4 regions of the Actinoallomurus liliacearum genome follow, and region 3 is predicted to be linked to each of the others. Evidence: riboswitches for the same ligand, from Rfam matches in the RefSeq annotation. Region 3 holds a riboswitch; each other region holds the start of a gene.
What was found. A riboswitch is a leader RNA that binds a small molecule or an ion and turns the genes downstream of it on or off. The one in region 3 is predicted to bind cyclic di-AMP.

Region 1 (5,829 bases), on a different contig from region 3:
ACGCGGCGGAACAGGGCGGGGAGCCGCCGTCCGGCGAGGATGGACGGGCGTGCCACGGCGCCGCAGGCCGTTCGCGGCCTGCGGCGTCGCAGACCGCCCCCGAGGAGAGATGTGACAACCCCGCGCACCCTGTCCCTGTCCGTCCTGGCCGCGGCCACCGCCGTCGTCACGATGGCCGGCCCCGCCCTCGCCTGCCCACCCGGCGGCGACGACGAGACCCGGACGAGCGAGCCCGCCGTCCAGCAGGACGTCGTCTCCCACCAGATCCGCTCCGTCCCGCTGCCGCCCTCCGCCGCCGTCAAGGGAGTGCGCCTCGCGGCCACCCTTCCCGACGCCAAGGGCGCGATCTCCCTCGGCTTCCTGACGTACGGGCACCGCACGGTGATGTACGTCTCCGGGACCTTCGGGCTGAAGACATACGACGTGACCGACCCGGCCGCGCCGAAGGCCCTCGGCGCGCTGTCCATGCCGGGCATGTGGGAGACGGAGGACACCGAGGCCGACCCGCGGCGAAAGCTGGTCTTCATGGCCCGCGACCCGCGCGCCTTCGGCGGCAACACGCACACCGGCGAGTCCGGGATCTACATCGTGAGCCTCGCCGACCCCGCGAAGCCGGTGCAGCAGGCGTACGAGAAGGTCCCCGCCGGGCACACGACGAGCTGCGTCGACGGCTGCCGTTACCTGTGGACGGGCGGCCCCGCCAGGGCCGACTGGATGCCCGCCGACTGGGGCGGCCGCCCGGTCTGGGTGACCGACGTACAGGACCCCCGCCGTCCACGGACGTTCCCGCAGCCGATCGAGCTCGGCCGCGACGACGGGAAGACCGACTACGTCCACGACATCCAGGTCGACGCGACGGGGGTGACGTGGGCGTCCGGCGCCGGCGGCGTGCGCGGCTACTGGACCCAGGGGCGCCACTGGGACCCCGTCCGGCGCACGACGCGCGTGGCGCGCGCCTGGGACCCGGTGCCGTACGCGGGCGGCGGTGTCAGCGAGACCGCCGCGCCGTCGAGGTTCATGCACAACTCCTTCCGGCCGGTCGGCTCCACCGCCGATGAGGCGCCGGGCCACGGCGACCTCGTCTACATCACCGAGGAGGCGTTCAACCCCGGCTGCGCCGACGACGGCCGGCTGGTGATCGCCTCACTGCGCGGTTCGTACGACGGCGAGGGCTGGCGCTCGACGCCGGAGGAGCCGTTCCGCCTGCGGACGGTCGGGACGTGGAGCGTGGCGGGCCAGGAGGGTAGCCGGACGGACACCGACGACTGCTCGGCCCACTACTTCGACGTCCACCACGACCTCCTGGCGCAGTCCTTCTACACGCAGGGGACCCGTCTCCTCGACGTGCGCGACCCGGCCCATCCGAAGCAGGTGGCCTATTACCGGCCGGCCGACGCGATGTCGTGGGCGCCGTACTGGCACGCGGGATACCTGTACGTCGCGGACAACAATCGCGGCATCGACATCCTGCGCCCCGAGGTGCACTGAGCCGCATAAGGGCGGTTTTCGGACGGGCGGTCGCGGCGTCGACGCGCCGCCGCCCGGACCTCCGCCGAGGAGAGCCCGGCCCGAGTGCCGTGTTCGTCACTTTTTCCTGGTGGCGGGCGCGGCACTCGCCTTTCCCGCCCGCCTCCCCTTTCCGGCTTCGCCGCACGTGAGAGTGCCTTTTCGGACGTTACCCGGCTGGACGCACCCACGCCCGGCTACGCTCGGTGAGCGAGCGATGCCAGACTTTCGTTTCCGAACGCGTTGCCGTTGTTGCGAGAGTTCGGCTAGATTGCGCCGAGATCGGGCTGTGACCAACCTCCAACCAGGGGGTTGCAGACCGACCGCCGAGTCCCGGCGACGCAGCCAGCGTCGCGGGAGCCGGGGACCCATCAGTCCCTCGGGGTGAATCCGTCACGCACGGTAGGGCTACCTCTGGCCCGAACCCGTCAGCTAACCCGGTAGGCGGTAAAAGGGGAGCGAATGGATTCAGTAGGTCAGAAACTGCTAGAGGTCGCCAAGGGCCAGCTCGGCTATCACGAGAAAGCCAGCGGTTACACCAAATTCGGCGACTGGTACAGCAAGCATGTTGACAAGGACCCCGTCTACAAGACGTCGGCCTGGTGCGACATGTTCCTCGCATGGGCGGCCGACAAGGCCGGCGTCGAGGACTGGACCGGCCAGTTCGCCTATACCCCCGACCACGCCAAGTGGTTCAAGAAGCAGGGCGCCTGGGGCCACAAGGCCGAGCCCGGCGCGATCGTGTTCTTCTCGTGGTCGGGCGGCAAGAGCATCGGCGACATCGAGCACGTCGGCATCGTGGAGCGGGTCGACGGCCACACGCTGCACACCATCGAGGCCAACCACAACAACGCGCTGATGCGCGCCACCCGGGACATCAGCCAGGTGGTCGGGTTCGGCTATCCCTCCAAGGTGAAGGTGAAGGCGGCGCCGGCCGTCGAGCAGACGGCCCAGACCGACCAGAACTACGCCCCGAAGCACGCCGCGCCGCCGCCCGCCGTCAAGGAGATCGGCAAGGACGTCCAGGCGCAGGTCGACGCGCACACCACCGCGGCTCACGACCCGGCCGCCCCATCGTCCCCCCTGCCGGACCAGCAGGCCGCCCTGACCGGGCTGCTCGCCGTCGTGCTGTTCGGGACCGTGGCCCTGGCCGTCGGCAAGTCGAAGGTCAAGGTGCCCGTCTCGGCGCCGAACGTCCGGGTCCGCAAGCGCGGCAAGCACCACCGCACGCCGGTCGAGCTGCCCGCCGAGGTCAGCGTGGCCGACCTGGAGGCGGCCGACGCCAGCACCCAGCTCATGCCGGTCCTGTCCGCCGAGGCCGCCGCGAAGGCCGAGGACCAGGAGTTCTGGGGCAAGATCGCGGAGCTGGAGGAGGACGTCGAGCTGGCGTTCTGGAACACCCTGCACGCCGCGGTGTCACAGAACGGCTCGATCGAGTCCGAGACGGAGTCCGAGTCCGTCCTGTCCTGAGCCTCGCCCGCCCGAGCCGCGGCGCCGCGCCGCGCGGCATCGTCCGTACGATCCCCGTCCGCTCCTGCTCCGGAGGCGGGCGGGGATCGCCGCGTCTAGGCGCAAAGGACCAGCCGCCCATCACCCGGAGTGACCATCCTGGGATCCCCCGGGCCATCTCCGCATGTTCTCGTTGGACGCTCCGTCACCATCCGTTAATCTCCAGCGAGTCGTCACCGGCCGAGAGACGGCCGGACCGCCGAATCGCCCGTCGCGCCGTGGCGCGCCGGGGAACCGGGGACCCATTCGCGGAGGCAGGGGGCGTCTCCTCGCCTGCGCATCGGGGTGAATCCGCGTCCGTCGCCGACGGCTCGCGGTAGGGCTCCTTCTCGTCCGAACCCGTCAGCTAACCCGGTAGGCGGCCTGAGGAGAGGAGCACCTGGATGGATCGATCCCGCACCGCGGACACGCACGACCCTCTTCATCCCGGGAAGGGAACGGCCCGCCGTACGGCGGTCGCGACCTTCGCCCTCGTCATCGCCGGACTCGCGCCGCCCGTGTCGGCCGCGCCGGCCGACACGGCCCGGCCAGGCCCGCGCATCGACGCGCTCCGGCAGCGCGCCGGCCAGTTGAGCGACCGGCTCGAGCAGCTCACCGAGCAGTACAACGGCCTCAAGGTACGCCTGGAGCAGGCCCAGCGCGCGGCCGTCATCGCCGGTCAGACCTCGGCCCGCGCCACCGAGACGCTGAAGGCCATGCAGCGCAAGGTCGGCCGGTTCGCCGCCATCCGTTACATGAACGGCACGCACGACGACGCGCCCGCGCTCCTCGCGTCCTCGAACCCGCGCGCGCTGCTGGACCGGGCCACCACCCTGCACTACTTCACCCAGCAGGACGACGGCGAGATCCGGCAGCTCACGCGGGCCATCCAGAACGCCCAGTGGACCGGCCAGGACGCCCGCGACCGCGCCGCGCAGGCGGCCCTCCTCAGGAGCCGGCTCGCCGGGCAGCGCGCCACCATCCGCGCCGCGCTGGAGAAGGTTCGCAAGCCGCTCCTGCAGGACGCCGTCGAGCGCGCCGGCAAGGGCGAGAAGGTGCCCGCCATCCCGGGCGGCCCCGGCAGGGCGGTCGGCGCCGTACGCGCCGCGCTGACCCAGCTCGGCGTCCCCTACGTCTGGGGCGGCGCGACGCCCGGCCAGGGGTTCGACTGCTCGGGCCTGACCATGTGGGCCTACCGGCAGGTCGGCGTCAACCTGCCGCACTACGGCGGCGACCAGTGGAACGCCGGCGTCCACGTCTCCCGGGACCAGCTGGAGCCGGGAGACCTGGTCTTCTTCTACTCCGACATCCACCACATGGGGATGTACATCGGCGACGGGAAGTTCATCCACGCGCCGCACACCGGCGACCACGTCCGGGTCGCCGACCTGTCGACCCGGCCCTTCGCCGGCGCGGTCCGCGTGGTCTGAGGCGACCACGCGGACCGGGGCTCACTTCCCGACGCGGTACATCTCCGCGACCATGAACGCCAGGTCGAGGGCCTGGCCGCGGTTGAGGCGGGGGTCGCAGGCCGTCTCGTACCGCTGGTGCAGGTCGTCGTCGACGATGTCGTGGCCGCCGCCGACGCACTCGGTGACGTCGTCGCCGGTGAACTCGAGGTGCACGCCGCCCGGGTGGGTCCCGAGCGCCCGGTGCACCTCGAAGAAGCCGGCGACCTCGTCGAGCACGTCGTCGAACCGGCGGGTCTTGTACCCGCTCTCCGACTCGAAGGTGTTGCCGTGCATGGGGTCGCAGATCCAGGCGACCTGGGCGCCGCTCGCGGTGACCTTCTCCACCAGGGCGGGAAGGTGCTCGCGGATCCGCTTGGCGCCCATGCGGGTGACGAAGGTGAGCCGGCCGGGCTCACGGTCGGGGTCCAGCCGCTCGATGAGCGCGAGGGCGTCCTCGGCGGTCGTGGTCGGGCCGAGCTTCACCCCGATGGGGTTGCGGATGTGCCGCATGAACTCCACGTGCGCGCCGTCGAGCTGCCGGGTGCGCTCGCCGATCCACAGGAAGTGGGCGGAGACGTCGTACGGCAGGCCGGACCTCGAGTCGACGCGGGTCAGGGCGCGTTCGTAGTCCAGGAGCAGCGCCTCGTGGCTGGAGTAGACCTCGACCCGGTGGAACTCCTCGGGGTCCGCCCCGGCGGCGTGCATGAACGCCAGCGCCCGGTCGATCTCCCCGGCCAGCCGTTCGTAGCGCCGGCCCGCGGGGCTCTCGGCGACGAAGTCGTGGTTCCAGGCGTGCACCTGCCGCAGGTCGGCGTAGCCGCCCTGGGTGAAGGCGCGGGTGAGGTTCAGCGTGACCGCGGCGGCGTGGTATGCGCGCAGCAGCCGCTCCGGGTCCGGCACGCGGCTCTCCGGCGTGAAGTCGAACCCGTTGACCATGTCGCCCCGGTAGGCGGGCAGCTCGACCCCGTCGCGCACCTCGGACGGCTTGGACCGCGGCTTGGCGAACTGCCCCGCCATCCGGCCGATCTTGACGACCGGGACGCTCGCGGCATAGGTCAGGACGACGGCCATCTGCAGCAGGGTCTTCAGCTTGTTGCGCACGTCGTCGGCGGTCGCGCCGGAGAACGTCTCGGCGCAGTCGCCGCCCTGCAGGACGAAGGCCTCACCGCGTGCCACCGCGGCGAGATGCCCCTTGAGCTGGTCGCACTCGCCGGCGAACACCAGCGGCGGCAGCTTGGACAGCTGCGCCGCGACGTCTTGGACCCGGGCGGGGTCGGGCCAGTCGGGCTGCTGGGCGGCCGGAAGGTCACGCCAGGTTTCGAGGAGGTCCACGAGACCTAAGGGTATCGAGCGGGTCACAAGCCCGGGTCATGCAACCTGCGTA
Region 2 (5,829 bases), on a different contig from region 3:
CCGAGGCCAGGCCGACCTCGTCGAAGAACGTCTCGACGGTCTCCGGCTCCTTGACCATGGCGCGGAGCACGTCGAGTGCCGAGACGTTCCCCGAGCCCTCCCAGATCCCGTTGAGCGGCGACTCGCGGAACAGCCGCGGCATGCCGGAGTCCTCGACGTAGCCGTTGCCGCCGAGGCACTCCAGGGCCTCCGCGGCGTGGGCGGGCCAGCGCTTGCAGACCCAGTACTTGCTCACGGCGAGCCCGAGCCGCTTGAACGCGGTCTCACCCCGGTCGGTCGCCCCCGCCAGGCGGAGCATCAGGACGGTCGCCGCCTCGGACTCGACGGCCAGGTCGGCCAGGACGTTGCGCATCAGCGGCTGGTCGACGAGGTACCGGCCGAAGGCCTGCCGGTGCGCGGCGTGGTGGGCGGCCTGGACGAGGCCCTCGCGCATCCCGGCGGCCGCGCCGACGACGCAGTCGAGCCGGGTCATGTTGACCATCTCGATGATGGTGCGGACGCCCAGCCCCTCGTCGCCGACGCGCCAGGCGACCGCCTCCTCGTACTCGACCTCGGCGGACGCGTTCGAGCGGTTGCCCAGCTTGTCCTTGAGCCGCTGCAGGCGGATGGCGTTGCGGGTGCCGTCGGGCAGCACGCGGGGCAGCAGGAAACAGGTGAGGCCCTCCGGCGCCTGCGCGAGGACGAGGAACACGTCGCACATCGGCGCGCTCGTGAACCACTTGTGGCCGGTCAGCAGGTACGTGCCGTCGGGTTGCGGCACCGCCCGCGTCGTGTTCGCCCGGACGTCGGACCCGCCCTGCTTCTCCGTCATCGACATGCCGGCGAGGATGCCGCGCTTGTCCGCCGGGGTCCGCAATCCGAAGTCGTACGTGTCGGACGTCAGCAGCGGTTCGTACTGCCGGGCCAGCTCGGGCGCGTGGCGCAGCGCCGGTACGGCGGCGTAGGTCATCGAGATCGGGCAGCCGTGACCGGCGTCGACCCGCCAGACGTAGAACTTGGCCGCGCGGGCGACGTGCGCCCCGGAGCGTTCCGTCCAGGCGCGGGCGTGCAGCCCATGGCCGACGGCGACCCGCATCAGCTCATGCCAGGCCGGGTGGAACTCCACCTCGTCGACGCGCCGGCCGTACCGGTCGTGGGTCCGCAGCACCGGCGGGTGCTCGTTGGCGAGCCGGCCCCATTCCCGGGCCTGCTCGGTGCCGGCCAGCCGGCCCAGCTCGTGGACGGCCTCGGCCGCCCAGCCACCGCCCTCCCGGAAGATCCCGTCGAGAAGAGCCGGATCGTCGGCCACGTCGTGGCCGATCAGCGGCGGGACCTGGTTGAAGACCTCATGTGTTGGCACTGACCGCTCCGATGCTGCGCTGGGCGAAGGAGGTGAGATTGAAGATCAGGTCGGCCCGGACCCGGTCGCGCGCCGCCGCGTCCGTACGGGCCGGGACGGCCGGGGCGGCGGGCGGATACGGGTCGGCAGACCGTGTCGCGCCGACCGCGAGCGGGCCGACGAGGGCCTCGCCGATGGCGCCGACGAGCGCGGCGGCGCTGACCTCGACGTCCTGGTCGGGGAGTTCGCCGGCGGCGATGCCGCGGCCGATGAGCCCGGCCAGGACGGCGGCGTACGCCCGGCGGAAGACCAGCCGTTCGGCGTCGACGGCGGGGTCCACCGGCTCGGCGAGGAGCGCGTACGCCATGCGGGGGGCGCGCAGGGCCCGGCCCGCGAAGGTCTCGATCACCGCCGCGACGCTCTCGGCCGCCGGTCGCGCCGGCGACGCGGCGCGCGCGAACGCGTCCACCTCGCGCTGTGAGGCCACCCGGAACACCTCGGCGACCAACTCGGACTTCGACGGGAAGTGGCGGTAGACGCTGCCGGTCGCCACCCCCGCCCGCCGGGCGACGGCGGCGATCGAACATCCGGCGTAGCCCCGCTCGGCCACGACGGCCAGCGCGGCGGCCCGGATGCGCTCCCGCGACGCGCTGAGCCGGGCCTCGACGCGGGGCGTACGGCGGTACGGCACACAAGGATTGAACCTCAGTTCACTCCTTCCCGGCAAGCATCGTCACCGGAGACAGAACAACGGCGCGGGATCCCGAGAGGGGATCCCGCGCCGTCCGGCCGGCAGGCGAGGGGGAGCGGGTTACGCCTTGCCGGTGGCCGTGTCGAAGCCGGTGCCGGAGTGGCGGTACACGCCACCCTTGCCCAGCTCGAGCACCTGGAACTTGATGGTGATCGAGTTCGAGGCGGTGCCGGTGAGGTGCTGCATCATCTTCTCCGACAGGTCGATGAGCGCCGGCGGGTTGTGCTGGGCGACCGCCCACTCCGCCGGGCCGAAGTCCTCGACGACCCCGATCTCGCTCTTGCCGTTGTAGGTGATCTTCACCTTCGTGCCGAGCGGCCAGTACGGGCTGGCGATCGTGTGGTACGACATCGGCTTGCCCGACGCCGTCGACGGGTCCCAGAAGGACGTGGCGGTGGAGACGCCGCCCGGCAGCGCCGCCGCCTTGGCGTCCTTCTCCTTCTTGGGGTCCTTGTCCTTCTTGACCGCCACGAGCATCCGGTCCTGGGTGGCGCTGTCGACGCGCTTCTCGGCCTGCGCGGGGGCGTTCTGCGCCTGCGGCGACGCCGCCGCCTCCGAGGTGCCGCCGTAGGCGAGGGCGGTGGTCACACCGCCGCCGGCCAGAGCGACGCCTGCGGCGATGCCGGCGATGGCCTTCGTCGAGAACCTGATCATCGCTTTCCTTTCGGGGGCATGGGGGGATGAGGGCACGGGGGTACCGGGGGAGGGGTGAGGAGAGATCCGGGGAGCGACCCGGGAAGGGAGGTCGGCGCGTGCCGCGTCGCCGACGGCGGCACGGCACGCATCGACGGGTGAATTACTGGGGGTACTCCGGGTAGCCGTAGCCCACGACGGTGGAGGTGTTACGCGTCCGGACCTTCACGGCGTCGTCCGTGTTGCCCTCGACGGTCTGGATCGTTCCGTCGCCGTTGTCCTTGATGACCAGGCCCACGTGATCGATGTTGTCGACGCCGCTGCCGTTCCAGGAGAAGAAGACGACCGCGCCGGGCCTGGGAGTGGTGCCCCAGCGGCCCTGCGAGATGAACCACTTGGCGTGGGAGGGGGTGAACGCGTCGCCGCCCATGCCCTTGACGCCGAGCTGGTCGCCGACCCAGGTGACGAACATGTCGCACCAGGAGGCGTTGGCGTAGTCGTTGACCGACCCGCCGTCGCGCGCGGCACCGGCCTTGGCGTACGGGGTGGTCATGAACCACTGGTTGAACTTGCTGCCGCCGGTCGCGTTCTCGCTCGTGCCGACCTGGGACACGGCGAGCTTCACGACGTCCGCCGCGGTGGGCACCCTCTTCGCCTTCTGCTCGGCGACGGTGTGCACCTTGATGTGCGGGTTGTCGTTCACCGGGCGGGCGTGCTTCGCCGCCTTACCCGTACGAGGTGCGGGTACCTGACCGGCCTGGTGGGCGGCGGGACGGGACGCGGTGGGGGTCTGCGCGGAGACGGCGGGTGCCGCGGTGGCGACGGCCATCGCCGCGGCGCCGGCGGTCACGGCACCGGCGACGAGGCCGGTGAGGCACTTCTTCTTCGATGCAAAGAGGGGTTTGGCGTGTCGAGGGGACACGGGGGGTACTCCTTCGGCTTCCATGCCGCTTACCGGGTTAGCTGACGGGTTCGGGCGTGGAAGCTGCCCTACGGCACGAGAGATGTGCCGATTCACCCCGGGACTTCTGGTGGGTCCCCGGTTCCGCGATGTGCGGATTCAGCGGGTCGCCCGCTTGCGCGGACGGCACGAACAAAGAGACAGGGTCTGGCCGTACGGTCCCAGGGGTAGGGACGAACGACCGGATATTCAGATCAGGGAGGACTCGCGGACGAGGTTCTAAGCTCCTTACTTCCAGACGCCTACCGGGTTAGCTGACGGGTTCGGGCGTGGAAGTCGCCCTACGGCACGACAGGTGTACCGATTCACCCCGGGACTTCTTGTGGGTCCCCGGCTCCGTGATCTTCACGGACTCGACGTTGCCGCTCCCGCTCCATATGGATCAAGGGGTTCTCCACGGGAGTGGCGTGATATTGGATATGAACCGTCCGGTCTTCACGGAGGCCCTCACACGCTTCTTCGCGCCGCGCCGTTCGCGCTGGTGGGCCGGCCGTCACCGGCGGGCATCCGGGAGGCGCATGGGGGGCGTCCGCCGGACTTAGGCGAACATAGCAGACAAATACCGACGGACCAAATACCCCAGGTTTGCGACATGGCTCACATGATCCATTGGAATAAGTGATCGTTATTGCGTCGCGGCCTGCCGTGATCAATTTCCGGATAAGGAAAAAGAATCACGAAACCTGGAAATGATCATAATTGCGGACGGGCCGAAAAGCCTTACGGCATAGGGCGTCGCGGCCAGTCGAAGAAGATCGCTCAACACGGCGTTCCGGCCGGCAGGAGGAGACGCCCGGCCCGGTGTTCCCGCGGCAGGAGGAGACGCCCGGCCCGGTGTTCCCGCGGCAGGAGGAGACGCCCGGCCCGGTGTTCCCGCGGCAGGAGGAGAGGTCCGGTGCGGGGGTCCGGCCGGCCGGAGGAAGGTCGCTCAGCCCGCGGCCGCGACGAGGTCGGCCCGGATGAGGGCCTCGCGATAGCGCTGCGCGGCGATCTCCGCCAGCTCCGGGGCGGCGCCCAGAGCCGGTGAGACGGCCACGGCGCCCGCCGCCAGGGACTCGTCCCGTACCTTGTCCGCGAAGAAGCCCGGGGCCAGGAAGTACGACGCCACCACCACACGCCGCGCCCCCGCGGCGTACAGCGCGCGTACGGCCTCGGGGGGCGTGGGGCGGGCCGCGGAGGCGTACGCGGGGACGACGGCGCGCCAGCCGCCCCAGTCGCGCGCCATCCGGCCGATCGTCGCGTTCGCGGCCGGATCGCTGGAGCCGGCCGCGGCGAGCACCACGGCCGTCTCCGGGTCGGGCCGGACGCCCACCTCGGCGAGCCGCCGTTCCAGGGCGCCCGTCATCAGCGGGTGGGGGCCGAGCGTGGCGCCGTAGTGCAGCGCCAGCCGCGGGTGGGCCGCCCGAGCCTCCCGCAGCGCGCCGGGGATGTCGGTCTTGCTGTGATAGGCGGCCGTGAGCAGGAGGGGGAGCACGACGGCCTCGTCGGCCCCCTCTCCGACGAGACCACCGAGCGCCTGCCCCGGTGCGGGGGGAGCGTGGTCGAGATACGAGGTCACGACCCGCACCCCCGAGGAACGACGTACAAGATCGAGAAGTTCCTCGACCGTCGCCGCCGCACGTGGATCACGGCTCCCGTGGGCCACCGCGACCAGGGGCACCGCCCGGCTGCCGCTCACCGGTCTCACAGGTTGATGCCGCATTCGGTCTTTCCAGTGCCGGCCCAGCGTCCGCTGCGCGGGTCCTCGCCCGGCGCGACCCGCTTGGTGCAGGGCTCGCAGCCGATGGAGGGGTACCCGTCGTACTGCAGCGGGTTCACCAGGATGCCGTGCTTCTCGATGTAGCCGTGCAGGTCGGCCTGGCTCCAGCGGGCGAGGGGGTTGACCTTGACCTTGCCGCGCGCGGCGTTCCACTCGACCACGCGCGCGCCGCGCCGGTGCGAGGTCTCCTCGCGCCGGATCCCCGTGATCCACGCTAGGTACGGCTCGAGGGCGCGGTTCAGCGGCTCGACCTTGCGCAGGTGGCAGCACAGGTCCGGGTTCCGGCCGTACAGCCGGGGCCCGAGGTCGCGCTCCTGCCCGGCGACGGTACGCGAGGGGGTGACGTTCACGACGTTCACCGGGTAGACGGCCTCGACCGCGTCGCGGGTGCCGACCGTCTCGGCGAA
Region 3 (5,829 bases):
CACCCGCCCCACCAGTACCAGTAGGAAGTGCGCTTGTAGTAGGAGTACGAGTAACTACTCGTCGTGCCGCTCGTCGTCCGCCAGTGCCGCAGGGGCGCGCGCCCGTACCGCAGGTGTGCGCGCCTGTGCCGCAGGAACGCGCGCCCGTGCCGGTGCCGAGTGACGCGGGAGTAACTTGCGGCGACGGAGTGCTGCGGGGTGATCGTCGCCGTCTGTGCGTTTGCCGGCCCGGCTGCGCCGAGCGTCGCGACCGTTGCTCCCGCGAAGGCCAGGCCAGAGACCGCTACTCCCATCCGGCGCGAAATACCCATGGAAGATACCTCCTTCGGTACGGCTCGCGCGCGACGATTCGGCAGCCACGCGCGTCATTTGAGAACATTTAGATGTATGTCCCGATATCAGGTGACATCACAGTGACTTCGAAAGTCAACGGTTCATTGTGGTGATGAGTGAAATTTGAAGGCCGCTTAGCATTCTCTTGCCGATGCCCGCCCGCCGGATCGTTGCGGCATGGGCGGTGAAAGGGCGGGTAATGTTCTGACCGTGTCGGGGGCAGGTGACGGGATCATGTCGTGCGCGGGGTATAGAAGCCGACGTCCCGGTTGTCCACCGAGCGCGCCCAGCGAAGGGCGCAAGAAGCCAGGTGTGCCACGAATGGTTCGTCGCCGTAATGAGAGGTCCATTGCCCGGCCGCCCCGCAACGGGCGCATCCTCGCACTCGCCGTCCTCCTTTGCGGCGTTTCCGGGGTGCTCGCGCCGGCGCAGGCGCGCGCGAGCCAGGCGGCGATCGGGCGGGTCGAGCGGATGGGCGCCCTGCCCCGAGGCGACGGCCATGGCAAATGGGTGCGCGTCGCCATGCACGTCGGGAACGGGAAGTTCAACAAGAACTACACGACCGTGCTCAGCCCCACCGTCAATCGCGGCCTGCAGCAGGTGTCGAACACCAACGTGAGCGGACGGACCAATACCCAAGTGGCCTTCTGCCGGAAGAGGCACAGAATCTGCAGGATCTCTCAGCGGATGGGCGCCCGCTGGGGCTGGTGACGCCCATCCGCGCCCGAGCCTCCGCCGCGACGCGGTTCAGGCCCCTCGCGGGCGTTGCCCGATCGGCGCGAGGTGGTCGAGGAACCACTCCCGTGCCAACTCCGCGACCGTCTCGAGGGCACCGGGCTCCTCGAACAGATGGGTGGCGCCCGGAACGATCTCGAGCCGGCTCTCGCAGCGCATAAGGGCCTGGGCCTGGCGGTTCAGCTCGATGACGACCTCGTCCCGGCCTCCGACGATCAGCAACGTGGGCGCGGTCACCTGCCGGAGGCGGGGTGCGGCGAGGTCGGGTCGGCCGCCACGGGAGACGACCGCGGCGACGTCCGCCCGGGGTTGGGCGGCGGCCCACAGCGCGGCGGCCGCTCCGGTGCTGGCGCCGAAGTAGCCGACGCGCCGCCCGCTCGCCTCGGGGCGGGCGCACAGCCAGGCGGTGGTGTCGATGAGGCGCCGGGCCAGCAGCCCGATGTCGAACACGTTGGCGCGGTCGGCCTCCTCTGCCGCGGTGAGCAGGTCGAACAGCAGCGTCCCGAGCCCCACCTGGTTCAACGCGGTGGCCACGAAGCGGTTGCGCGGGCTCCGGCGGCTGCTGCCACTGCCGTGGGCGAACATGACGAACCCGAGCGGTGGTTCGGGGACGACCAGGGTGCCGGCCAGCCGGACCGGTCCGGCCTGTATCTCGACCTCTTCCTCGCGCGGGCGGTCATCGTCGAATCGGTGAATGAAGGCCATGGCTCTTTCCCCCTCGCTTCCACGATTCACCGGGACACCGGTGCGGGCCAGAGGCGATGGTCCCTTCGAAAACGAGTAACAACAGTCACATCATTAACAATGGTCACAGCAATCACTTGCGTATACAGCTAGCAGTCTCGACCTCTGGCATTGCGTGCGGCAAGTGACCCACATCACGTAAACTCATCTTTGAGTGAGTGTTTTGTCCCTGCTATGTTCCAATAACTCTCGCGGCGCTCCCCACGCGTCGCCCGCATATCCGTCGGCCACGGCCGGCCTGCCGACCCAGGCGATAGGGCGTTCACAAGACGCCTGCCCGAGCGGGGCCCGACCCGGCCGGTTCATATCCAAATCGCGCTGCTACCGCCGAGCGCTCCGCGGAGTGCGTACGCGAGAGCGGCAACGCCGAGTCCGTGACCTCACGGAGCCGGGGACCCACCGCATCATCGGGGTGAATCGGCACATCCCCCGTGCCGTAGGGCGACTTCCACGCTCGAACCCGTCAGCTAACCCGGTAGGCGTCTGGAAGTAAGGAGTAGAACCTTGCCCGCGCCCATCCCCTGATCCCATCCACCGCCATCGCGATGGCGACCGCCCGGCAGTCTCTTGTATAAGCCGCCCGAATTCGGGCGATCCGCTGAATCCACACCACTGTGGAACCGGGGACCCAAATGTATTACTGGGGTGAATCGGCACTCCCCTCGTGCCGTAGGGCAGCTTCCACGCCCGAACCCGTCAGCTAACCCGGTAAGCGGCATGGAAGCAAGGAGTACCCCCGTGTCCGCTGCCCCTCGACTCGAACGATCCGGAGCACGCATCACCGCCGCCCTGTCGGGCATCGCGTCGGCCGGTCTGGCCGCGTTCATCTTCGCCGCCGGCCCGGCCGAGGCGTCTTCGCTCCCCGCGCAGGCCGGTCGCGCGCCGGCGGGCGCGCCGTCCACCCAGGGAAATCAGGTGACACAGGTTTCCGGCAGAGGGCTGGACGCCGATCCCCGGGGCTCGGACAAGGGCCGGCGGCAGGTGCCGACCGCGGCCGAGGCGCTGAAGGTCGCCCTGTCCCAGGTCGGCACCACCGAGGACGCCGCCGGCGGCAGCAAGTTCAACCAGTGGTTCATGGCCTCGTCGTACGCCAAGCTCGGAGTCGCGCGCGACGGCGGGTCGATCAGCGACTACGCCGACGCGTCCTGGTGCGACATGTTCGTCACCTGGGTCGGCGCCCAGGCAGGGGTCAAGGGCCTCGGTGGCGACGCCTTCACCCCCGCGCACGCCCAGTGGTTCCACGACCAGGGGCGCTGGGGCAGTGCGCCGAAGCCGGGCGCGGTCGTGTTCTTCTCCTGGAACGGCGGCAAGGACATCGACAGCATCGACCACGTCGGCCTGGTCATCAAGGACAACGGCGATGGAACGATCCAGACCGTCGAGGGCAACACCGACGACGCCGTGAAGGTCCGGACCCGCAGCAAGGACTCCGTCGTCGGCTACGGCTACCCCGAGTACGGCCAGTAGCCGCGAACCCGTCCACCCGCCGCCCGGGCGCCGAATCCGCTGGTTCGGGGCGTGGGCGGCTGGCATGCGCGGATGGTTTACTGACGCGATCATCCCGGTTCTGGCGTGAGGAAGGTCAATGGCCCGTTTTGCGCCGCTTGCCCGACTGCCGCGTCCGGCCCGCTGGGCGGTCCGCATCCTGGCCGTGCTCCTGGCTCTCGCGCTCGTGCTCACCCTGTACGGGTGGTGGACGGTCCGGCGGTCGTACCCGCAGGTCGGCGGGCGCGTCACCGTCCCCGGCCTGGGCGCGGACGTCACCGTGCTCCGGGACCGGTGGGGCGTCCCGCAGATCTACGCCGACGACGCCGAGGACCTGATGCGGGCACAGGGCTACGTGCACGCGCAGGACCGGTTCTGGGAGATGGACTTCCGGCGGCACATCACGGCCGGACGGCTGTCGGAACTGTTCGGCAAGACCACCCTCGACACCGACAAGGTCGTCCGTACGCTCGGCTGGCGGCGGGTCGCCGAGCAGGAGCTGCCGCTGCTGCGGCCCGACACCCGGCGTTACCTCGACGCGTACGCCCAGGGCGTGAACGCCTGGCTGGCCCGGCACCGGAACACCGCCACGCAGAGCCTGGAGTACTCCGTGCTGGGCCTGCAGCGCAGCGGCTACCACCCCGAGCCGTGGACCGCCGTCGACTCGCTGTCCTGGCTGAAGGCGATGGCCTGGGACCTGCGCAGCAACATGGACGAGGAGCTGGGCCGCGCGATCGCCGCGACCAAGGTGTCCCCGGCCCGCGTCGACCAGCTGTACCCCGACTATCCGTACGACCGGAACCCGGTGATCGTCCCCGGCGGCGGGGACTCCGGCGGGCGTCCGGGGCCGGCGCCGCGGGCCCGCGCGCTGTCGCCGGCGCTGACCCGCGTCGCCGCCGCCATCCACGCCATGCCGACCATGCTCGGCAACGGCGCCCCGGGCCTGGGCTCCAACTCCTGGGTCGTGTCGGGCGCGCGGACGAACACCGGCAGGCCGCTGCTCGCCAACGACCCGCACCTCGCGCCGCAGATGCCGTCGCTCTGGTACCAGGCCGGACTGCACTGCCGCACCGCGTCGGCCGCCTGCCCCTTCGACGTCACCGGGTTCACGTTCTCCGGCGTCCCGGGTGTGATCATCGGGCACAACGCCCGGATCGCCTGGGGGTTCACGAACCTCGGCCCGGACGTCACCGACCTGTTCCTGGAACGGGTCACCGGCTCGACGTACGAGTACAAGGGCCGTCAGGAGCCCCTCGCCGTCCGGACCGAACAGATCAAGGTGGCCGGCGGCAAGCCCGTCACCCTCACCGTACGGGCGACACGGCACGGGCCGCTGCTGTCCGACGTGATGGACACGGTCCGCACGGCCGGGAACGGCACGGCGGTCGCGCTGCGGTGGACCGCGCTCGACCCGGGCCGGACCGCCGACGCCATCGTGTCGCTGGACACCGCCGGTGACTGGCAGCGGTTCCGCGACGCGGCCCGGCTCTTCGAGGTCCCCGCGCAGAACCTCCTGTACGCCGACGTCGACGGGCACATCGGCTACCAGGCGCCCGGCCGCATCCCGATCCGGTCGAGCGGCGACGGGCGCTGGCCCGCGCAGGGCTGGACCGGCAAGGAGGAGTGGACGGGCTACATCCCGTTCGACGACCTGCCCCGTACGTACGACCCGCCGCAGGGCTACATCGTCACGGCCAACAACGCGGCCGTCGGGCCCGGCTACCCGAGGATGCTGACCCACGACTGGGCGTACGGCTACCGCGCGGCCCGCATCGCCGAGCTGGTCCAGCGGGCGCCGAAGATGGACGCGGCGACGATGGGGCGGATCCAGCTGGACGACCGCAACGGCTTCGCGCCGACGCTGGTGCCGCACCTGCTGCGCGTCGGCTCCGGGCCCGCCGTGGCGCTGCTGCGCGGCTGGGACTTCACTCAGCCCGCCGGCTCGGCACCGGCGGCCTTCTACAACGCCGTCTACCGCCACCTCCTGCTGCGGACGTTCAACGACGAACTGCCCGACGGCGCCCGCCCCGACGGCGGCGACCGCTGGTTCGAGGTGCTGCGGAACCTTCTGAACCGACCGGACGACCCCTGGTGGGACGACGTGCGCACGCCGGCCAGGGAGACCCGCGACGACATGCTCCGCCTCGCGGTGAAGGACGCCGACCACGAGCTGCGCGACCGCCTCGGCGACGACCCGAAGAAGTGGCGCTGGGGCGACCTGCACACGCTCACGATCACCAACCAGACGTTCGGCACCTCCGGCATCGGGCCGATCGAGTGGCTGTTCAACCGGGGACCGCTGAAGCTGTCCGGCGGCGACTCGCTCGTCGACGCGACCGGCTGGAATCCGCAGGAGGGGTACCAGGTCGACTGGGTGCCGTCGATGCGCATGATCGCCGACCTCGCCGACCTGGACCGCTCCCGCTGGATCAACCTCACCGGCGCGTCCGGCCACGCCTTCGCGGACCACTACTGGGACCAGGCGCGGCTGTGGGCGCGCGGCGACACGATCCCGATGCGGTCCGCTCCGGA
Region 4 (5,829 bases), on a different contig from region 3:
ATGAGCGGCTGGATCCGCGGTCGCACGTTGGCCACCCTGTGCGTCGCCGCCTCAGCGGCGCTGGCTCTGCCGGCCGGTACGGCCGAGGCGAAGCCCAAGGAGACGCTGAGTCAGGCGAAGGCCAAACTGGCCAAGCTGAACTCCCAGGTCGACCACCTGGACAACGACTACAACAAGGCCAAAGAGCAGTGGGCGGCGGCCGACAAGAAGCTGAAGGCGCTCAAGGCCTCGGTCAAGCAGCAGCGCCAGTCGTGGGCCGAGCTCCGCGTCCGCGTCGCGCAGATGGCCGCGTCCGCGTACAAGAACGGCTCGAACGGCGCCGACATCCCCGCCCTGGTCTCGGCCAAGGACCCGCAGACGGTGCTCGACCAGATGTCGGCCTTCGCGCAGCTGTCCAAGAACCGCTCCACCGAGCTCGCCCAGTTCCTCAACGCCGCCCAGTTGCTGCAGCGGCAGCAGGCGCAGGCCGAGCAGGGCACCACCGACCTGGTGCAGAAGAAGAACGCTCTCCTCGCCAAGAAGAAGACCATCGAGAAGTCGGTCGAGCAGCAGAAGGCCCTGGTCAAGAAGCTGGGCCCGGCGGCGGACTCCGGCGGCGGTGACAGCGGTCCCGTGGCGAGCAACTGCGGCGGTGGCTACCACGGCTCGGCGACCGGCAAGGCGCGGACCGTACTCGAGTGGGCCTACAGCAAGTGCGGTACGCCGTACCTCTACGGCGGCACCGGCCCGCGGTACGACTGCTCCGGCTTCACGATGAAGGCCTACGCGGCGGCGGGGAGGACCATTCCCCGCGTCGTCCCGGACCAGTACGACGCCACCACCAGGGTCACTCCCCAGTCCGCCCTGTCCCCCGGCGACCTGGTCTTCTTCGACAACCTCGGGCACGTCGGCATCTACGTGGGCGGCGGCAAGTTCATCCACTCGCCGCACACGGGCTCGTACGTCAAGATCGACAGCCTGAGCAACCCCTGGTACAGCTCGCATTACGTCGGCGCGGGCGCGCTCTAGGAACGGATCATCATGGCCAAGGAGCGTACGATCATGCCCAGGACCGGCCGCCGGTTCCTGACGACCGTCGGGTTCGTCGCCGTCGCGGGGCTCGCCCTGCCGGGGGTTCCCGCGCACGCGGACCCCGGCTCTTCGCTGAGCGCGGCGAAGAAGGAGCTCGCGCAGCTGAACGACAAGGTCGACCAGCTGAGCAACCAGTACAACCAGACCAAGGCGGACTGGAAGGCGGCCCAGAGCCGGGTCAACGCGCTGAGCAAGTCGGTGCAGGCCGAGCGCAAGACCTTCCAGCAGCTGCGGCTGCGGGTCGCGCAGCTCGCCGTCGACGCCTACAAGACCGGGGACAACGGCTCGATCCCCGAGCTGGTGAGCTCCAAGGACCCGGACGCCGTGCTCTCGCAGATGTCGGCGTTCAACCAGATCGCGCACAACCGGTCGGCGGAGTTCCAGCAGTACCTCGCCTCCGCGCAGCGGCTGGAGCGTGAGCAGGCGCTGCGCGTCCAGGCCGCCCAGCAGCTCACGGCCAAGAAGAACCAGCTCGAGACGCAGCGCAAGCAGGCCAACGCGGCCATCCAGCGGCAGCTCAAGCTGGTCCGCAAGCTCGGCGCCGGCATCGATCCGGGCAGTTCCAAGGAGAACTGCTCGGTCCTCGCCTCGGGCAAGGCGGAGACCGTGCTGAAGTTCGCCTGCGCCCAGCTCGGCAAGCCGTACGTCTTCGGCGGCTCGGGCCCGAGCACCTGGGACTGCTCCGGGATCACGATGGTCGCCTACCGCAAGGTCGGCATCAAGCTCAACCACTGGGTACCGGACCAGTGGGACGCCAGCCGCCGGATCTCCAAGGCCGACCTGCAGCCCGGTGACCTCGTCTTCTTCCATGACCTCGGGCACGTCGGGTTCTACCTGGGCAACGGCAAGTTCCTGCACGCCCCGCACACCGGCGACGTCGTGAAGATCTCCAACCTCAGCGACGCCTGGTACACCTCGACCTTCATGGGCGGCGGCCGGCTCATCTGAGACCGACCGACAACTGAACAACGGACGCCGACAGGCCGGGGGGACGGACTCCCGGCCGGCGCACCGAGGCGCGGACCGGATCCGGTCGGCCTGCCGGCGTCGACACCTTTCGAATCTTCCGCACCGACGGTGCGGATCGCGGCGCACGCCATGTGCCGCTCGGCCGGAGGGGGCCTCGGTCAGCGGGGTGCGGTTCGACACGCGCCGTGCGGACACGCCGCTTCCGGTCTGTCAGAGATGCAGAGACACGGTCATCACCGAAGTGGCCCGACCGGGCCGCGGGTGGCCGTGCACGCCTAATCCGTGGGCACACGGGGCCGGGGAACCGACCGCGCCGAAAGGCGCGGCTTTCACGGGGGTGAATCGGGGCGCCTGTTCTCCCGCAGGCATGCCGTAGGGCGGCTTCCAGCCCGAACCCGACAGCTAACCCGGTAGGCGTAGTGGAAGGAGAGACCTCTGTCTCGCAACCCCTCGACCGCTTCGTCCCTGCGCCTCCGCCTCGCCGGAGGCATGGTCGCCGCGGGTGCGGTCCTCGCACCCGTCGCCCTGACGGCCACCGCCGCGCACGCCGCGACCCCCCAGACGGCCGTCACCGTTGCCAAGGCGACGACGAAGCACAAGTCCTGGAGCCAGCGGCACAAGGTCGGTCTGGAGGCGGTCTCGATCGCCCGCAAGCAGATCGGCAAGTGGTACCGCTACGGGGGCGCCGGGCCCAAGACGTTCGACTGCTCCGGTCTGGTGCAGTACTCCTACCGCAAGGCCGGCGTCCGGCTGCCGCGCACCGCGGGCCAGCAGCACCGTCACATCAAGCGGCACATTCGCTGGAAGAACCTCGCGGCCGGTGACCTGGTGTACTTCAACGGCAACCAGCACACCGGGATCATCTCCAAGGTCGTCGGCCACAAGATCTACATGATCCACGCGTCGCACACCGGCACGCGGATCAAGCAGATCCGGATCGACAACAACAGCTACTACAAGCACGCGTTCTACGGCGCGGCCCGGCCGTACTGAGCCGGACCGTCCGCCGGGCCGGCACCGCGATGGCGCGCCATCCGGTGCCGAGTCCGCTGATCATCGCCGGGGTCGTCCGCACGGACGGCCCCGGCGTTCTCAGTTTCGCCCGCTACCATCACGCGCATGTCATCGGCGGGCACCTGGCAGGGACGGGTCGCCGCGCTGACCGGGGTGGCGATCGCGCTGCAACTGGTCACCGCGGTCGGCTACGCGGCCCTGCACCGCGAGACGGGGCACGCGGCCGCCTCGTTGCGGAGCGCGGCCACGGTGCCCGCGCCGAGCCCGGCGACGGTGACGACGCTGCTGCAACGCCGCTCCCGCGCCGTCCTCACTCATGACCGCACGGCCTTCCTCGCCACCGTCGACCCGTCGGCGCAGGCGTTCCGCGCCGGGCAGGAGACGCTGTTCGACAACCTGGCGAAGGTCCCCCTGGCGGCGTGGCGCGAGTCGCTCGCGGACACCCGCGCCGCGGCGGCCGCCGACGACGGCTGGACGGCGCGGCTGACGCTCACCTACCGGCTGCGCGGCTTCGACACGAAGGACGCCGCCTACACCCAGTACCTCACCTTCCAGCGGCACCAGGGCACCGGCTGGGTCGTGTCCGGCGACGGCTCCACGCACGGCCTGCGCGACGATCCGCAGATCTGGGACGGACCGGACCTGACCGTCATCCGTGGCAAACGCAGCCTGGTCCTCGGCGAGGGCGGCACGGGGGTCGGAGACGGCACCGGAGTCACCGAGGGCGCGGAGACGCGGACCGCCGAACTCCGCGACATCGCCCGGCGGCTGGACACCGGGGTCGGCCTGGTCTCGAAGGTCGTGGGCGACCGCTGGGCACGGCGCGTCGTGGCGCTCGCGCCCGCGACGGAGCAGCAGGCCGAGGAGCTCGTCGGGGACGTCCGGAACCTCGGCGACATCGCCGCGCTCGCGACCGTCAGCGGCGGCGCGGGCGAGGCCGACGGCGGCGTGGACCGCGTGGTCATCACCCCCACCGCCTTCGGCCGGCTGAACGGCCTCGGCCGGCACGTCGTCCTCACCCACGAACTCGTCCACGTCGCGATGGGCGGCGCCCGCGACGGCCACACGCCCATGTGGCTGGTCGAAGGGCTGGCCGACTACGTCGGCTACAAGGACGCCGGTGTCTCGACGCGGGCGGCGGCGCGCGAGCTGGCCGGTCTGATCTCCTCCGACGGCCTGCCGGCGGCGCCGCCGGGTCGGAGCGCCTTCACCGGGTCGGGCGAACGCCTGTCCGCCGCGTACGAGGAGGCGTGGCTGGCCTGCCGGATGATCGCGGAGCGCTACGGTGAGGGCAGGCTGGTCCGGGTGTACCGGACCGCCGAGGCCGTACCCGGCGACGCCGGCGACCCGCGCATCGAGGACCGCGCCCTGCGTGACGTGCTCGGCGTCGACGCGAGCCGGTTCGCCGCGCAGTGGCGGGCCTACCTGCGGAAGGAGCTCACTTGACGGAGGCCGGCGAGCAGGAGGGCGCCGGGTCGCCCGTGCGCACCGAGGCCGATCTCGGGTCCGCTCCCCGAGTGGAGCCGCGCGGGGCGCCCCGGCGCGCCGCGGCCGTCGCCGCCGCGGTGCTGGGCGCGCTGCTGGTCGTCGTCGTGGCGGCGGTGACCCCCTGGCATCCGCTGTCCGGCGGGCGGGCCGCCGCGGATCCGGCGCTCGACTTCACGCGGGAGCAGATCGCGCGCAACGAGAGGTTCAGCGCGGCCATGGACGGTCCGGCGTACGCCGGGCTCGCCGCCGGCCTGGTGGTGGTCCTCGTCCTCGGCCTGACGCCCTGGGGCGCCCGGCTGCTCGGCAGGGTCGTCAGGCGGCCGTCCCCGTCGGACACCAGGCCCGCGCCGTGGCGGTGGGGCCTGCGGCTGATCGCCGTCGCGCTGGTGCTGTCCGCGCTGACCCAGCTGGTCGCGCTGCCGTTCGGCGCGTGGTCGGAGTCGGTGCTGCGACGGTACGGCCTGTCGACCCAGGGCTGGGGATCGTGGTTCGGCGACCGGCTCACCGGGTTCGGGGTGAGCCTCGTCATCTGGATCGTCGCGCTGCTCGGCCTGCACCTGCTCATCCGCCGCTTTCCGCGGCACTGGTGGGCGGGCGCGGCCGTCGGCGGCTTCCTGCTCGTCACCGCCGTCTCGTACGCCTACCCGGTGGTGGTCGAGCCGCTGTTCAACTCCTTCACCTCGATGCCCGCCGGGCCGTTGCGCACGGACCTGCTCCGGATGGCGCGCGCGGACGGCGTACCGGTGAGCGACGTGCTCGTCGCCGACGCGTCGAAGCGCACGACGGAGCTGAACGCCTACGTCTCGGGGTTCGGCTCGACCCGGCGTATCGTCGTCTACGACACGCTCCTGGCGTCCCAGTCGCCGAAGGAGGTCGAGCTCGTCGTCGCGCACGAGCTCGGCCACGCCAAGCGGAACGACGTGCTGACCGGCACCCTCGTCGGCGGCCTCGGGGTCGCGACCGGCGCCTGCGTCCTCTACCTGGTGATGACCTCGCCGCGCCTGCTGCGCCGGGCCGGCGTACGGTCGGCGGCCGACCCGCGGTCGACCGCGCTGCTGCTGGCCGCGGTCACCGTTCTCGCCCAGGCGGCGGCGCCCGCGCAGAACCTCGTCAGCCGCCACATCGAGGCCCGGGCCGACGTGCACTCCCTCGAGCTGACGCGGGACCCGGCGACGTTCGCGGCGATGCAGCGGTCGCTCAGCCTCCGCAACCTCGACGACCTGTCCCCGAGCCCGTTCGCCTACGCGCTCTGGAACACCCACCCCTCCGGGCCGGAGCGCATCGCGA

Region 1: it holds a riboswitch for cyclic di-AMP, as region 3 does, so the genes downstream of both, ABD978_RS35965 (CHAP domain-containing protein) here and ABD978_RS08690 (CHAP domain-containing protein) in region 3, are expected to answer to the same signal.
Region 2: it holds a riboswitch for cyclic di-AMP, as region 3 does, so the genes downstream of both, ABD978_RS24190 (CHAP domain-containing protein) here and ABD978_RS08690 (CHAP domain-containing protein) in region 3, are expected to answer to the same signal.
Region 4: it holds a riboswitch for cyclic di-AMP, as region 3 does, so the genes downstream of both, ABD978_RS22855 (C40 family peptidase) here and ABD978_RS08690 (CHAP domain-containing protein) in region 3, are expected to answer to the same signal.

What each region holds. Positions count from the first base shown of each region.
Region 1 covers NZ_BAABHJ010000032.1:165,791-171,619, forward strand. The annotation lists gene ABD978_RS35960 (LVIVD repeat-containing protein) at 112-1,488, shown strand; cyclic di-AMP (ydaO/yuaA leader) riboswitch at 1,821-1,968, shown strand; gene ABD978_RS35965 (CHAP domain-containing protein) at 1,969-2,976, shown strand; cyclic di-AMP (ydaO/yuaA leader) riboswitch at 3,211-3,393, shown strand; gene ABD978_RS35970 (C40 family peptidase) at 3,399-4,424, shown strand; gene ABD978_RS35975 (class II 3-deoxy-7-phosphoheptulonate synthase) at 4,446-5,777, opposite strand.
Region 2 covers NZ_BAABHJ010000017.1:100,469-106,297, reverse strand. The annotation lists gene ABD978_RS24205 (isovaleryl-CoA dehydrogenase) at 1-1,339, opposite strand, end outside; gene ABD978_RS24200 (TetR/AcrR family transcriptional regulator) at 1,326-2,009, opposite strand; gene ABD978_RS24195 (RlpA-like double-psi beta-barrel domain-containing protein) at 2,130-2,723, opposite strand; gene ABD978_RS24190 (CHAP domain-containing protein) at 2,866-3,624, opposite strand; cyclic di-AMP (ydaO/yuaA leader) riboswitch at 3,637-3,778, opposite strand; cyclic di-AMP (ydaO/yuaA leader) riboswitch at 3,888-4,032, opposite strand; gene ABD978_RS24185 (sirohydrochlorin chelatase) at 4,592-5,365, opposite strand; gene ABD978_RS24180 (phosphoadenylyl-sulfate reductase) at 5,347-5,829, opposite strand, start outside.
Region 3 covers NZ_BAABHJ010000005.1:210,041-215,869, forward strand. The annotation lists gene ABD978_RS08680 (hypothetical protein) at 655-1,044, shown strand; gene ABD978_RS08685 (dienelactone hydrolase family protein) at 1,081-1,773, opposite strand; cyclic di-AMP (ydaO/yuaA leader) riboswitch at 2,167-2,309, shown strand; cyclic di-AMP (ydaO/yuaA leader) riboswitch at 2,399-2,542, shown strand; gene ABD978_RS08690 (CHAP domain-containing protein) at 2,551-3,279, shown strand; gene ABD978_RS08695 (penicillin acylase family protein) at 3,398-5,829, shown strand, end outside.
Region 4 covers NZ_BAABHJ010000016.1:36,375-42,203, forward strand. The annotation lists gene ABD978_RS22845 (C40 family peptidase) at 1-1,008, shown strand; gene ABD978_RS22850 (C40 family peptidase) at 1,042-2,019, shown strand; cyclic di-AMP (ydaO/yuaA leader) riboswitch at 2,303-2,472, shown strand; gene ABD978_RS22855 (C40 family peptidase) at 2,530-3,033, shown strand; gene ABD978_RS22860 (gluzincin family metallopeptidase) at 3,160-4,500, shown strand; gene ABD978_RS22865 (M48 family metallopeptidase) at 4,497-5,829, shown strand, end outside.